3 regions of the Bacillus sp. JST-5 genome follow, and region 1 is predicted to be linked to each of the others. Evidence: riboswitches for the same ligand, from Rfam matches in the RefSeq annotation. Region 1 holds a riboswitch; each other region holds the start of a gene.

Region 1 (4,121 bases):
TATCATTGTTCTATTCTATGAATATGTTTTTATAGAGAAAATAGAACTTTTTGATAGAGGTAAAAATATCCCTTTATACAAATAGACTGATAATATAATCAAAGATTTCTAAAAGGAAAAATTTCACTTCTGTTTCTTTTTCCTCAGCATATAGCGGCTCTTTGTCCTGATCATTATCATTTGTCTCATTTTCATCAAAACCATCACTGACCGCTGTACCATTGGAAAAATCTAAGAAACATAATGGCGGAAATAAAACACACCACCAGTTTGCACCTTTTGCTTCGCCAATTTCAATCACTATAGCCTCATATTCTCCTGCCGGGTATAAAAACTTTCCATACAGCTTCGTCGGAAACTTTGCTTTTTTGAAAGATACGTTCACACGATCATTACTTTGATAGGCTTCTAGTACGTTTTCACTAATTTCTTGAATGATCGGTAAATTCCTTTTAATAGTTTCTCGAGCTTCTTCGATAGACGTTAAATGCTCAACCCATTTTGTAATTTCAGCATTCACTTGATTACGAATTTCTCTTTTAATCTCTTGATCTTTTTCTGTATTACTATTCGCTAATATTCGAAGCCTAATAGCTTCATTTGGAATAATGACCGTTTCTCCCGTTGCTGCTTCGCTCTTCGGTATATATAAACTAAACATAGTACCTATAGAAATGACGATTAAATATAATACTGCTAAATGTTTTTGTTGTTTCATTTTCACTTCCCCCTTCACTAGTTCATTGTGGACAAAGTCTCATAATCTTATACACGTTTTTCTATCATTCTTAAAATTTTTTAAACCAGAGATCAAATATAGGTCAGACGTATCAATTTCATAACAATTGGTTGACCGAAAACAATCATATGCTATACTGATGGTGAAAAAATAAATAAACTGATGTACCACTAGGGGAGTCTTTTTATGAAGGCTGAGATATGCACGTTTATGCATGGACCCTTTGAACCTGATCTGGATCATACCAGCGGAGGGAAGTGGATGTAGTCATGTACATTTACTATTTTTGTAGATTTCATCGCTACTTCCATACCCGGAAGTAGCGTTTTTTATTGGAAAACACTCCTCTTGTGGTCGTCGTTGGGAAGGAGAAAGAAAAATGACGTTTTGTGATGAGGTTCGGAACGAATGCAATGACTTATGGGAAGCCAGTTTCCATCATCCTTTCGTAAAAGGGATTGGCGATGGAACGTTACCTATCGATACGTTTCGATTTTACATTAAACAGGATTCCTATTATTTAAGTCACTTTTCTAAAATTCAGGCGTTTGGTGCTTTAAGATCATCAAATTTAGCAATGACGAAAAGCTTTGCAGAGCACGCAGTAGCTACATGTGAGGCAGAGCATCGTCTACATGAATCGTTTATGAAAATGTTGGATGTGACTGAGGAAGAACTGGAACAGTTTCAGCCGTCCCCATCTGCGTATGCCTATGTTTCTCACATGTATCAATGTGCATTTACAGGCGATTTAGCTGATTTATTAGCAGCTCTTTTACCTTGTTACTGGCTTTACTACGAAATTGGAGAGCGTTTAAAAGATGCAAAGCCAAACCACCCGATTTACAACCGCTGGATTGAAACATACGGATCTGATTGGTTTGCTGAAAAAGTAAAGGAGCAAATTCAACGAATGAATGAATTAGCCGAAAATCTATCTCCTATAAGAAGAAAAGAATTGAAGTTGCATTTTCGCAAAAGCAGTTATTATGAATGGCATTTTTGGGATATGGCTTGGCGCATGGAAGATTGGGAAATTGAAGATTATGCTTACATACAAAAATAAGGGGGAAATTAGAATATGTTAAATACTAGACTACTAACAAACATTCGTCATGAAAAGCCCCTCGTTCATTGTATAACGAATATTGTTGTAGCCAATTTTCAAGCAAATGGTTTATTAGCTTTGGGAGCATCTCCGATTATGGCCGATGCGGTAGAAGAGGTGGAAGAAATGGCCTCCATCTCCTCTGCTGTCGTACTAAATATTGGGACATTAAATTCCTATACAGTTGAATCGATGCTTAAAGCCGGAAAAGCAGCTAATTTAGCGAATATTCCCGTCGTTTTAGATCCTGTCGGTGCAGGTGCTACCAATTATCGTAAAAAAGTCGTCCATCATCTTTTACAAGAAATAAACGTTTCTGCCATTCGTTGCAACGCAGGTGAACTTGCTTCTATTGCAGGTATTGATTGGTCTGCTCGAGGGGTTGACGCTGGCAGTGGAAATACCGATGTACAAAATATAGCGTTGCAAGTAGCACGTAATTACAATACAACGGTTGCAGTAACTGGGGAAGTTGATTATATCACCGACGGAAACACAATGGTTGAAATTCGAAATGGGCATCCTTTCATGCCAATAGTCACAGGGACAGGATGTTTACTAAGCGGAATTACAGGAGCATTTTTAGCCGTAGATCATTCAGCAAGTTGTTTAGAGTCTATCGCCACATCTGTTACATGTTACGGAATTGCTGGTGAAATCGCTGCTAAACATGCAGATGGTCCAGGTAATTTTTATATACAATTTTTAAATACTCTCCATAGCATGACAGAAGAGGACGTTCGTTCATACGCTAAAATTTCATGGAAAAAGGAGACCGTCCAATGAAGCCTATTGCATTAACAATTGCCGGATCAGATAGTGGCGGTGGTGCCGGCATTCAAGCCGATTTAAAGACTTTTCAAGAATTAGGTGTGTACGGAACATCTGTAATTACTGCTGTTACCGCCCAAAATACGTTAGGTGTGCACGGTGTATATCCGCTTGAACGGAACGCTGTCGGAAATCAACTAAAAGCGATTGGCGATGATTTTGACATCAATGCTGTCAAAACCGGAATGCTGGTTGATTCGAATATCATTGAAGAAGTCGCTCACTGGATTAAGCATTTTCGGTGGACTCCAATCGTCATTGATCCAGTCATGGTGGCAAAGGGTGGGGAACCATTATTAAAAAAGGAAAGTATGGAAGCCCTTAAGACGGAACTCATTCCGTTAGCAAAAGTCATTACCCCAAACTTAGTGGAAGCCGAATTATTAACCGGCATAAACATTCACAACGATAAAGACTTATTAATAGTAGCGGAAAGGTTATTAAATATGGGAGCAAAAGCTGTCGTTATCAAAGGCGGTCACCAATTTAAAAGTTCATGGTCAACTGACTTTTTCATTCATGAAAACGGTGAACAACTATTTTTAAGAGGAAAACGAATATTAACAAAAGATACACACGGGACAGGATGTACATTTTCTGCAGCTATTACATCTGCGCTTGCGAATGGTTCGCCAGTTAAAGATGCTATCATTTCTGCAAAAAAATATATTCACGCAGCTATTATGGACGGATTACATATTGGAAAAGGTTATGGTCCAACCAATCATTGGGCCCATCGAAAAATGAATGAAATTAAAGATTTCCACGTTGATATCTCAACGAATGTAGAGGAGGTATTATTTTGAATATCGCGAGCATTCTTCCATGCTATTTTATTATGGGTTCTATAAATACACTAAATCGTGATCCTTTACATGTTCTTGAAGAGGCGTTAAAGGGCGGTATCACCTGTTTTCAATTACGGGAAAAAGGAAAAGGGGCGCTCATTGGTGAGGAGAAACGTGCATTTGCTATTGAATGTATGAAATTGTGCCATAAATATCATATCCCGTTTATCGTCAACGATGATGTTGAACTTGCCGCATCGATTGGTGCAGATGGAGTCCATATAGGTCAAGATGATCTCGCTCTTTATGAGGCGAAAAAAATGCTAGGGAAACAAAAAATCATCGGTATTTCGGTCCATCATTGGAAGGAAGCGGAGTTTGCCATTAAAGGTGGGGCCCATTATGTTGGAATCGGTCCCGTATATGAGACAAAATCAAAAGAGGACGCAAAAATGCCTTCTGGAACTCGCGTAATTGAAGACGTTCATCGCACCTTTCCTTCTCTCCCTATCGTTGGAATCGGAGGAATTTCAGCAACCAATCTTCAGCCTGTCATTGCAGCAGGTGCAAAAGGGGTGGCAGTTATTTCAGCAATCAGTCATGCGGAACATCCATATCAAACAGCATCGATGATAAAAAATAAAGTAGTTGATCT
Region 2 (4,121 bases), on a different contig from region 1:
GAAAGTCGAATAGAAGTCATATTAGAGACTTATGAAGAAGGACCGGAATTATATGTAAATACTCAAGACGAACATTTAATGATTGAAGCAAAATTAGAAAAAAGCATTATTTTTACAGGATTCTTAAACTCTATTACATCTTGTACATTAAAAATAGTTTTACCAAAAGATATAGCAAGTGATATACAAATTATAACAAAATCTGGCGATATTGACGTGGACGGGCTTATCCTATCAAAACTAAATATTAAAAGCGGATCAGGAGATTTACATATCTCAAATATTACTTCAAATCATTTACAATCAGAATCAAGTTCCGGAGACCAATACATTCATTTTATACATGCTGAAAACATTGTATTAAAAAATGCTTCTGGAGATATCAACGGAAAGAATCTATACGGGAATATTCATAGTTTCAGTGCATCAGGAGATATAGAATTATTCGAATGTTATAGCGATATGGTGGAAATATCGTCTTCCTCTGGAGATATTGAAATCAACCAATGTCAGACGAATGAATTGAAAACAAAATCAAGTTCCGGCGATATTAGAGGGGAAAAGATTCAGACTGTCAATGGGGAAGCATCTAATTCTAGTGGAGATATACAATTACTATCATTCATCGGAAATTTGTCTGCTCATACAGGTGCAGGCGATGTGATGGTTGAAATGATTCATGAATCTAACATTTTTATCAATAGTGGAAGTGGAGATATTAACACGTATCTTTGTTATGAAAATATCGATGCCAAACTTGATATTCAAACAAGTTTAGGTGTTATTGAAACAAACTTGGACAAGCATTTTGCGCAAATGGATGGGAAATATACAATCCAATTAAAATCAGGGACAGGTGATATTTCTCTCATTCAAAAGTAGCGTTACTCAAAATCTATTAAATTAATACATTTCTTCCTCTTCATGAGTCAGACGAATAAGTGATGGGTATATAAAAAATAGATAGATGACAAAACCGGTCAAAAAAAATCCAAAGTATTTCCATAAATGTAAAATGGCTGTACCGATAATAGAAATAATTAAAAAAACAATGTTTCCAAAAGAAATTTTTAAAGATTTTTTCGTCAAATACAAGTTTGAATGACAATTTGGGCATTTTATGGGATATTGTTTCACAAACAAGGTACGATATAGTAAATAACTCCGGGATATTTTTTTAGAACAGAATTTACAAATATTCATTTCTTTTTCCCTCCTTATAAAAGGATATTCGACCGGTCGTTGAAATTTTCCTTTAGATTGATAGAAAAAGTCTTGCAGAAACATGTATCATATGTAATAGTAAAGGAGGAAAAACTTCATACAAAAAGTTGTGGGGGAACCGGTGTTGCCGGTTGAGAGTGTATCCGTAAGATACTAACCCTTTGAACCTGATCTGGTTAAGACCAGCGTAGGGAACATAGAGAAAATACATATGATGACTCTTCATATGCGCCCTAGGTGTGTCTACCAGGGCGCTTTTTATGTTCCCTTCAATCTAGTAATTGACAAAAGTTGAAGGAGGAATTTTACATGAAAAAGTTTTTCTATCTTATCATCACGATTTTATTGCTTGGAGGATGTTCGTCAACGAATGGACAATTAGAACAAGACGATAGGTCCCAACTTGAAAAAGTGAGGATTGTTCTTGATTGGACACCAAATACGAATCATACAGGATTATATGTAGCGAAAGAAAAAGGTTATTTCCAAGAAGAAGGATTAGATGTGGAAATCATGTTACCAACTGAAGCTGGTGCAGATACTTTAGTTGCTTCTAAAAAGGCTGAATTTGGAATCAGTTATCAAGAAGGAATTACGGAAGCACGAGTTCAAGGCATTCCAATTGTATCGATTGCAGCCATCATTCAACATAACACATCAGGATTTGCCTCATTAAAAGAAAAAAACATTACATCACCTAAAGATTTCGAAGGAAAAACATATGGAGGATGGGGTGCACCTGTTGAAAAAGCAGTCATAGATTCACTGATGAAACAAGTCGACGCAGATGTAGAAAAGGTAAACATCATCAATATTGGAGACGCTGACTTTTTCACTGCATCTAAACGTGATATTGATTTTGCATGGATTTACTATGGGTGGACGGGAGTAGAAGCTGAACTTAGAAACGAACCCATCAACATGATTTACTTAACCGATTATAGTGAAAAGCTCGATTACTATACACCTGTAATTACAACAAGTGAATCTTACATTCAAGAACATCCGGAAACGATTCGAAAATTTTTAAAAGCTGTTTCTAAAGGGTATGAATTTGCGATTGACAACCCAGATAATGCGGCAGAAATACTCATCAAACATGTTCCTGAACTGGATGAAAAACTTGTGAAAGCTAGCCAAAAATGGCTTTCTCCAAAGTATAAAGATGATGCCCCACGATGGGGAGAGCAAAAATTAATAGTTTGGGAAAATTATACAAACTGGATGTATGAACATGGATTATTGGAGAAAAAACCAGAAATTGATAAAGCATTTACGAATGAATTTTTACCAGAATAATTAGGAGGTAAGATGATGTCAAACGCTTTAGTTAGCATTCAAATCATACCAAAAACGAAAAATGGTGAAGACACGATCCCTTTTATTGATGAAGCCATTCAAGTAATAATAAATTCGGGAGTAAAATATCAAGTGAATCCGTTAGAAACAACTATGGAAGGGGAACTAACCGAATTATTAAAAGTCATTGAAAAAATGAATCAACGAATGATCGAATTAGGATGTCCAAGTGTAATTTCACAAATTAAAATTTTCTATCAACCATCCGGTGCCTCCATGGATAAGCTAACTGAAAAATATCGGTGAATCGAATGAAAAGAAGCTGGCTTCCTTTCATAACAGTGATTTCGTTCGGATTATTATGGGAAGGATGTGTAGCCATTTTCAATATTGAAAAATGGATCCTTCCAGCACCAAGTACGATTTTTCATGAACTATATAACGGATGGGAAACGGTTTCCGTCCATATTTTACCAACTGTCCGATTATCGATCACAGGGTTGATCATCGGGAGTACGATTGGATTGTTAGTCGCAACAATCCTTCATTTAATACCATTTCTTAAACAAATGTTTTATCCATTATTAATTATATCGCAAAACGTCCCAATTATCGTATTGGCACCATTACTTGTAATCTGGTTTGGATTTGGTATGTTACCAAAAATCATTGTGATTACGCTTGTATGTTTTTTTCCAATTACGATTGCTGCCTTGGATGGTTTTAAACAAACGAATCGAGATTTGTTGCAATATATGAGAATGGCTGGAGCAACGAAAATGCAAATCTTTTGGAAATTGGAAAGGATTCACGCTCTTCCTTCCATATTTTCTGGATTAAAAATATCCGCTACTTATAGTGTGATGGGAGCAGTCATTTCCGAATGGTTAGGAGCTAATAAAGGTTTAGGTCTTTATATGACTTTATCATCTTCATCATTTCGAACGGATCGTGTATTTGTTGCTATTTTTATTGTGATGGCGCTTAGTTTCATCTTCTTTTCAATCATTGTTTTCATTGAAAAACTAATAGTGAAATGGAAACCCACAGGAAGGGAACCGAAATGAATAAACTAGAATTAAAAGGGGTAAAAAAATCATTCGGACATGTAAATGTAATAAAAGATATAACATTTTCCGTCAATGAAGGTGAATTTGTCTCCATTCTTGGACCTTCAGGTAGTGGGAAAAGTACTCTTTTTCAAATAATTGGTGGGATGATTCATCCAGACGAAGGTGAAATTATTTTAGATGGTAAAAACATTAATGGAAAGCGTGGCTCAATCAGTTACATGCCACAAACTCCGTCATTATTTCCATGGAGAACGATTTTAGAAAATCTATTATTAGGACAAGAAATTGCGAAAGTCCCACTCGAACGAGAAAAAGCGATGACTATGTTAGATCGAGCTGGTTTAAAAGGGTATGAACGAGCATATCCCTATGAATTATCGGGTGGAATGCAACAGCGGGTATCATTTTTACGCAGTATATTAAGTCCTCAAACGATTATTTGTTTAGATGAACCATTTTCATCATTAGATGAATTTACGAGACAGGATATGCAAAAATGGCTGCAATCCATATGGATAGAAAACA
Region 3 (4,121 bases), on a different contig from region 1:
TACCGATCATAACGAAAACCATGGTGTCGCTAAAGCTATTTATAAAGTACTTAATGAAAATTTATAAATAAATAACTATCTACAATAGGAAATGCCAGTGAATCTTTTTTAAAAAGTTCACTGGCTTTGTATTTTAATGAAAAAATTAGGACATCTTGTTATCATTCAGTTACCTAATTCTAATAAATGGATGTTCTATAGTTTAAGCATTAAAACATACATCGATTTTTAAATAAAATTTAAAACGTGAAAACTATTTCATATTCAAGTATTTTAATGCAAGATTTTTTCATTTAACATATTTAACTTTACATCATTAACGTTAACTTGCAAATAATCAAATCAAGTTACAAGATTTTTGTTAATTGGTTCATCCATTTACCCCTGAAACAACGACTTGCAAATAAATCCATTCGAGTTGCAAGATTTCTTTCGACTTACAAGAAAATGTCCGTGAGTTACAAAAAATTTTTCGAAAGTTACAAATTTTTCTTTAACACTTGCAAATACGACATTTTCTAGTTGCAATAATTGATTTAAGAGTTACAAATAATCTTGATTAACTTACAAATTCAATCTCAAAAGTTGCAAATATACATTCAATTGGTCAGGATTGGCGATCGCCAATCCTTTCTCTTTTTGAAAAAACAACCACTTTCAATCAACTTGCAAATAAAACAATATAGGTTGCTAGATTTCCCCACTACTTGTAATACTTTTTCCCCTCAAACCAACAGCTTGCAAATAAAATCAACCTAGTTGCAAGTTTTTGTCGTCTTAAATTCACCATTAACAAATTTTTCATAAAAAGCCGAATATAATGAAAAAAATTAAAGAAGGAGAATTTGAATCCTTCAATTTCTCCTTCTTTCCTCACTTGAAACGATTTTTCTCATCTCATTTTATTCATTGTATGAATATTGATTATTAGCCGTTAATAGTCTTGAAGAAATAGAAAGGATAGCTCCTAAGACTATGGCACAAAATACAAAAGAACCGAAACCTGATCCTCCATTTACAATAAACGAGTACATCCAAACCCCCATACCTTCTGGAGCATATTCTCCCCAGAAGACAATTCCAGCATAAAAATGCCAAATATATCGTGTAATTGTCCCAATAAACATAGCGAAAACAGCTATGGACAAACCTCTTCCTTTTTCCCCATTATTAAATGAGTTTAAAATGGAAGAACTAAAAATACCTGCAAATCCAATACAAGTAAAGGCAATAAAGTATTCAATAATAAACTGATACCAATGGAGAAAATATGCATCACCAGTAATTACTTGTAATAATGACCATAGAAAACCAGATAACATTCCATATTTTACTCCCCAACGAAATGAAACTAAAAAGACTGGAACCATTGCAAAAGAAATAGAAATCCAAGGTCCCAATTTAATGGATGGCAGTAAATCAATGACAAGTGCTAATGCTGCCATAATCGCTGCCTCTAATGATGGTTGTAACTTTTTTGAACGCATAAAAAAACCCCCTATGTTTTGATATTGATCAAACGTTTCCATAGGAGCTTGAAGAAGGCAGAAAAATAGATATTAAACTATTCATCTTCCTTTTCCACAATCCCTACGCTAGAATTAACTAACAGGTTCGAAGGGTCAGAACAAAAATTGTTCACTCTCAGCCTAAGCTCCCCCTGTGGATCCGTTGATTCAATTGTCAATCCTATTATAGTTATTAGATACAGAAATTGAAAGTATTTTTTAAATTTTTTTCATATAATTGTGCAAAATGAATATTCTCTAGTCAAAATGGCATAAAAAGCACATATTTTTATTTGTGAAAAATATTAAATCGTTCCCACACCTCTTCTAAATCTGCTAAATGCTTCTCAATATCTCCTCGTTTTTTTCTTCCGACTGCTGTTATTAAAGCATTAATTAAACTTAGTGGGGCGACAAACGAATCGATAAAAGAAGGCATGTCACTAGGTGCACATAAAGCCACATCACTATATGGAATCAGTGGTGACAATAAATTATCTGTAATCGCAATAATAGTAGAGCCACGATCTTTTGCAAAGCTAACAGCATCAATCGTTGTTTTCGTATATCTTGCAAAACTTAATCCAATGACGACATCATCTTCTTTCAGACGAAATAGCTTCTCCGAAATACCATGAGGATTTCGAATAAGCTCTGTATTCTCGAACAACAAATCTAAATAAAATTCTAAAAATGATCCTAGTGAAACTGCACTTCGATTAGCAATGATAAATATGCGGTTTGCATCTAAAATATATTGCACCGCTTTATGGAAAGAATCCGTATCAAACTGTGATGCCATTGTTTGGATTCGATTTACTTCTTCTTCAAACATTTCATATACAGCTTTATCTTCGGAAGAATATACGTCATCCGATAATTTCAAGCGCTCAACGGTGGTAAGTTGGCGCTTAACAGTCTCTTGCATTGCTTTTTGCCAATCTGGATAACCATCGTATCCTAAAAAAGTAGCAAAACGTACAACTGTCGCTTCACTAACCCCCACCGTTTTTGCTAACTTTCCAACTGTGAAAAAAGGAACTGAGTCTGTATTATTTAAAACAAAACGAGCGATTTTCCGTTGTGATTTACTCATATCGGGCAATTTTTCTGCGATTTTTCTGTATACTTCGTTCATCTAACTCCACCTTAATTCGTCTATTCGTCTTTTTTACCATTATATAATGTTTAACACTCGACGAATAGCGATTTCATGAGCTTTTATTGTATTTTTAATATCTTCATCCGTATGAGCAGTTGAAAGGGAATAACGATTTAATGGTTTCGTATAAACTCCTAAACGTAATAATTGTTCATCAATAGCTTTGCGCAATTTCGTATTTGCTTTTTTCATATCCCGATAATTTTCTATCGGTTGTTCTGACAAGACTATATTAAAAATACTTCCCATTCCAATAGCTTTCATTGGAATTTTATAGTGACGATAGAGAGATTCCAAGCCATTCTTTAATTTTGTTGTCTGTGAAATGAGGTGGTTCATTACTTCTTTATCTTTTAATACATTTAATGTGGCTAATCCTGTAGCTAATATGGTCGGATGTCCGTTGTATGTTCCACTATGGAAAACAATATCTGTCTTTCCTTCATTTCCTCCTCCATTAGAAAAAATATCTTTTCCAATGCTCGGATCCATTTGAATCATAATCTCTCGCTTTCCTCCTACGGCACCGATTGGAAACCCTCCACCTAACACTTTTCCAAGCGCTGTTAAATCTGGTTTGATTCCATATATGTTTTGGCCCCCACCATACGTCATGCGAAATCCGGTTTTTACTTCATCAAAAATCAAGACGATCCCTAATTCTTCTGTCAATTTTCTTAATTTATGCATAAACCACTCATTTGCAGGTATAAATCCGGCTTGCACTGGTTCAAGAATTACTGCAGCAATTTCTTCTTTTCTTTGTCTTAAAATGGTTTCAGTTGCATCGATATCATTAAATGGCAATATTATCGTTTGATCAATAATTTCTTTTGGAATCCCTTTTGATTCAGGAACAGAATTAGGCATTTTTTCACTACCAGCTTCTTCAAGCTCTGGATTGACGCTTACTAGTACTTGATCATATCCACCATGATAATGTCCTTCAAATTTGGCAATAGCATATTTGCCTGTATAACTTTGTGCAAGGCGAATCGCTAATAGTGTAGCTTCTAAACCAGAATTCGTAAAACGTACCATCTCAATACTAGGAATGGCAGAGACAAGTTCATTAGCCATTCTTAGTTCCAACTGATGTGGAGCTCCAAAAACAGACGTACCACATGCCATAAATTGCTCTTGTACACTTTCAATCACTTTCGGATGTCCATGCCCTAAAATTAAAGCACCATAACATAATAAATAATCAATATATTCATTCCCATCCACATCCATTATGTGGCTACCATTTGCTTTTTCCATAAAAATTGGATATGGCGCAAAATATTTAATATTTGCACTAACTCCTCCTGGTATTACTTTCTTGGCTTTTTCAAACATTCTCAATGAACCTTTTGTATCAAATTCAGCTTTCTTCGAATAACTAAGCTGCACAAAAGGACACCCCTTTCATAATTTACATTTAATTTGAAATTTTTATTTCATTATAT

Evidence for each region. A riboswitch is a leader RNA that binds a small molecule or an ion and turns the genes downstream of it on or off. The one in region 1 is predicted to bind thiamine pyrophosphate.
Region 2: another riboswitch for thiamine pyrophosphate. It lies ahead of AC3ASS_RS08435 (ABC transporter substrate-binding protein); the one in region 1 lies ahead of tenA (thiaminase II).
Region 3: another riboswitch for thiamine pyrophosphate. It lies ahead of thiT (energy-coupled thiamine transporter ThiT); the one in region 1 lies ahead of tenA (thiaminase II).

What each region holds. Positions count from the first base shown of each region.
Region 1 covers NZ_JBYLHW010000051.1:6,865-10,985, forward strand. Annotated here, with positions in the region: gene spoIIR (stage II sporulation protein R) at 74-718, opposite strand; TPP riboswitch at 902-1,012, shown strand; gene tenA (thiaminase II) at 1,119-1,805, shown strand; gene thiM (hydroxyethylthiazole kinase) at 1,821-2,633, shown strand; gene thiD (bifunctional hydroxymethylpyrimidine kinase/phosphomethylpyrimidine kinase) at 2,630-3,484, shown strand; gene thiE (thiamine phosphate synthase) at 3,517-4,121, shown strand, end outside.
Region 2 covers NZ_JBYLHW010000034.1:2,870-6,990, reverse strand. Annotated here, with positions in the region: gene AC3ASS_RS08440 (DUF4097 family beta strand repeat-containing protein) at 1-882, shown strand, start outside; TPP riboswitch at 1,326-1,435, shown strand; gene AC3ASS_RS08435 (ABC transporter substrate-binding protein) at 1,534-2,523, shown strand; gene AC3ASS_RS08430 (thiamine-binding protein) at 2,539-2,829, shown strand; gene AC3ASS_RS08425 (ABC transporter permease) at 2,835-3,590, shown strand; gene AC3ASS_RS08420 (ABC transporter ATP-binding protein) at 3,587-4,121, shown strand, end outside.
Region 3 covers NZ_JBYLHW010000060.1:10,290-14,410, forward strand. Annotated here, with positions in the region: gene AC3ASS_RS11235 (Cof-type HAD-IIB family hydrolase) at 1-67, shown strand, start outside; gene thiT (energy-coupled thiamine transporter ThiT) at 903-1,487, opposite strand; TPP riboswitch at 1,570-1,671, opposite strand; gene AC3ASS_RS11245 (MurR/RpiR family transcriptional regulator) at 1,798-2,646, opposite strand; gene AC3ASS_RS11250 (aspartate aminotransferase family protein) at 2,686-4,011, opposite strand.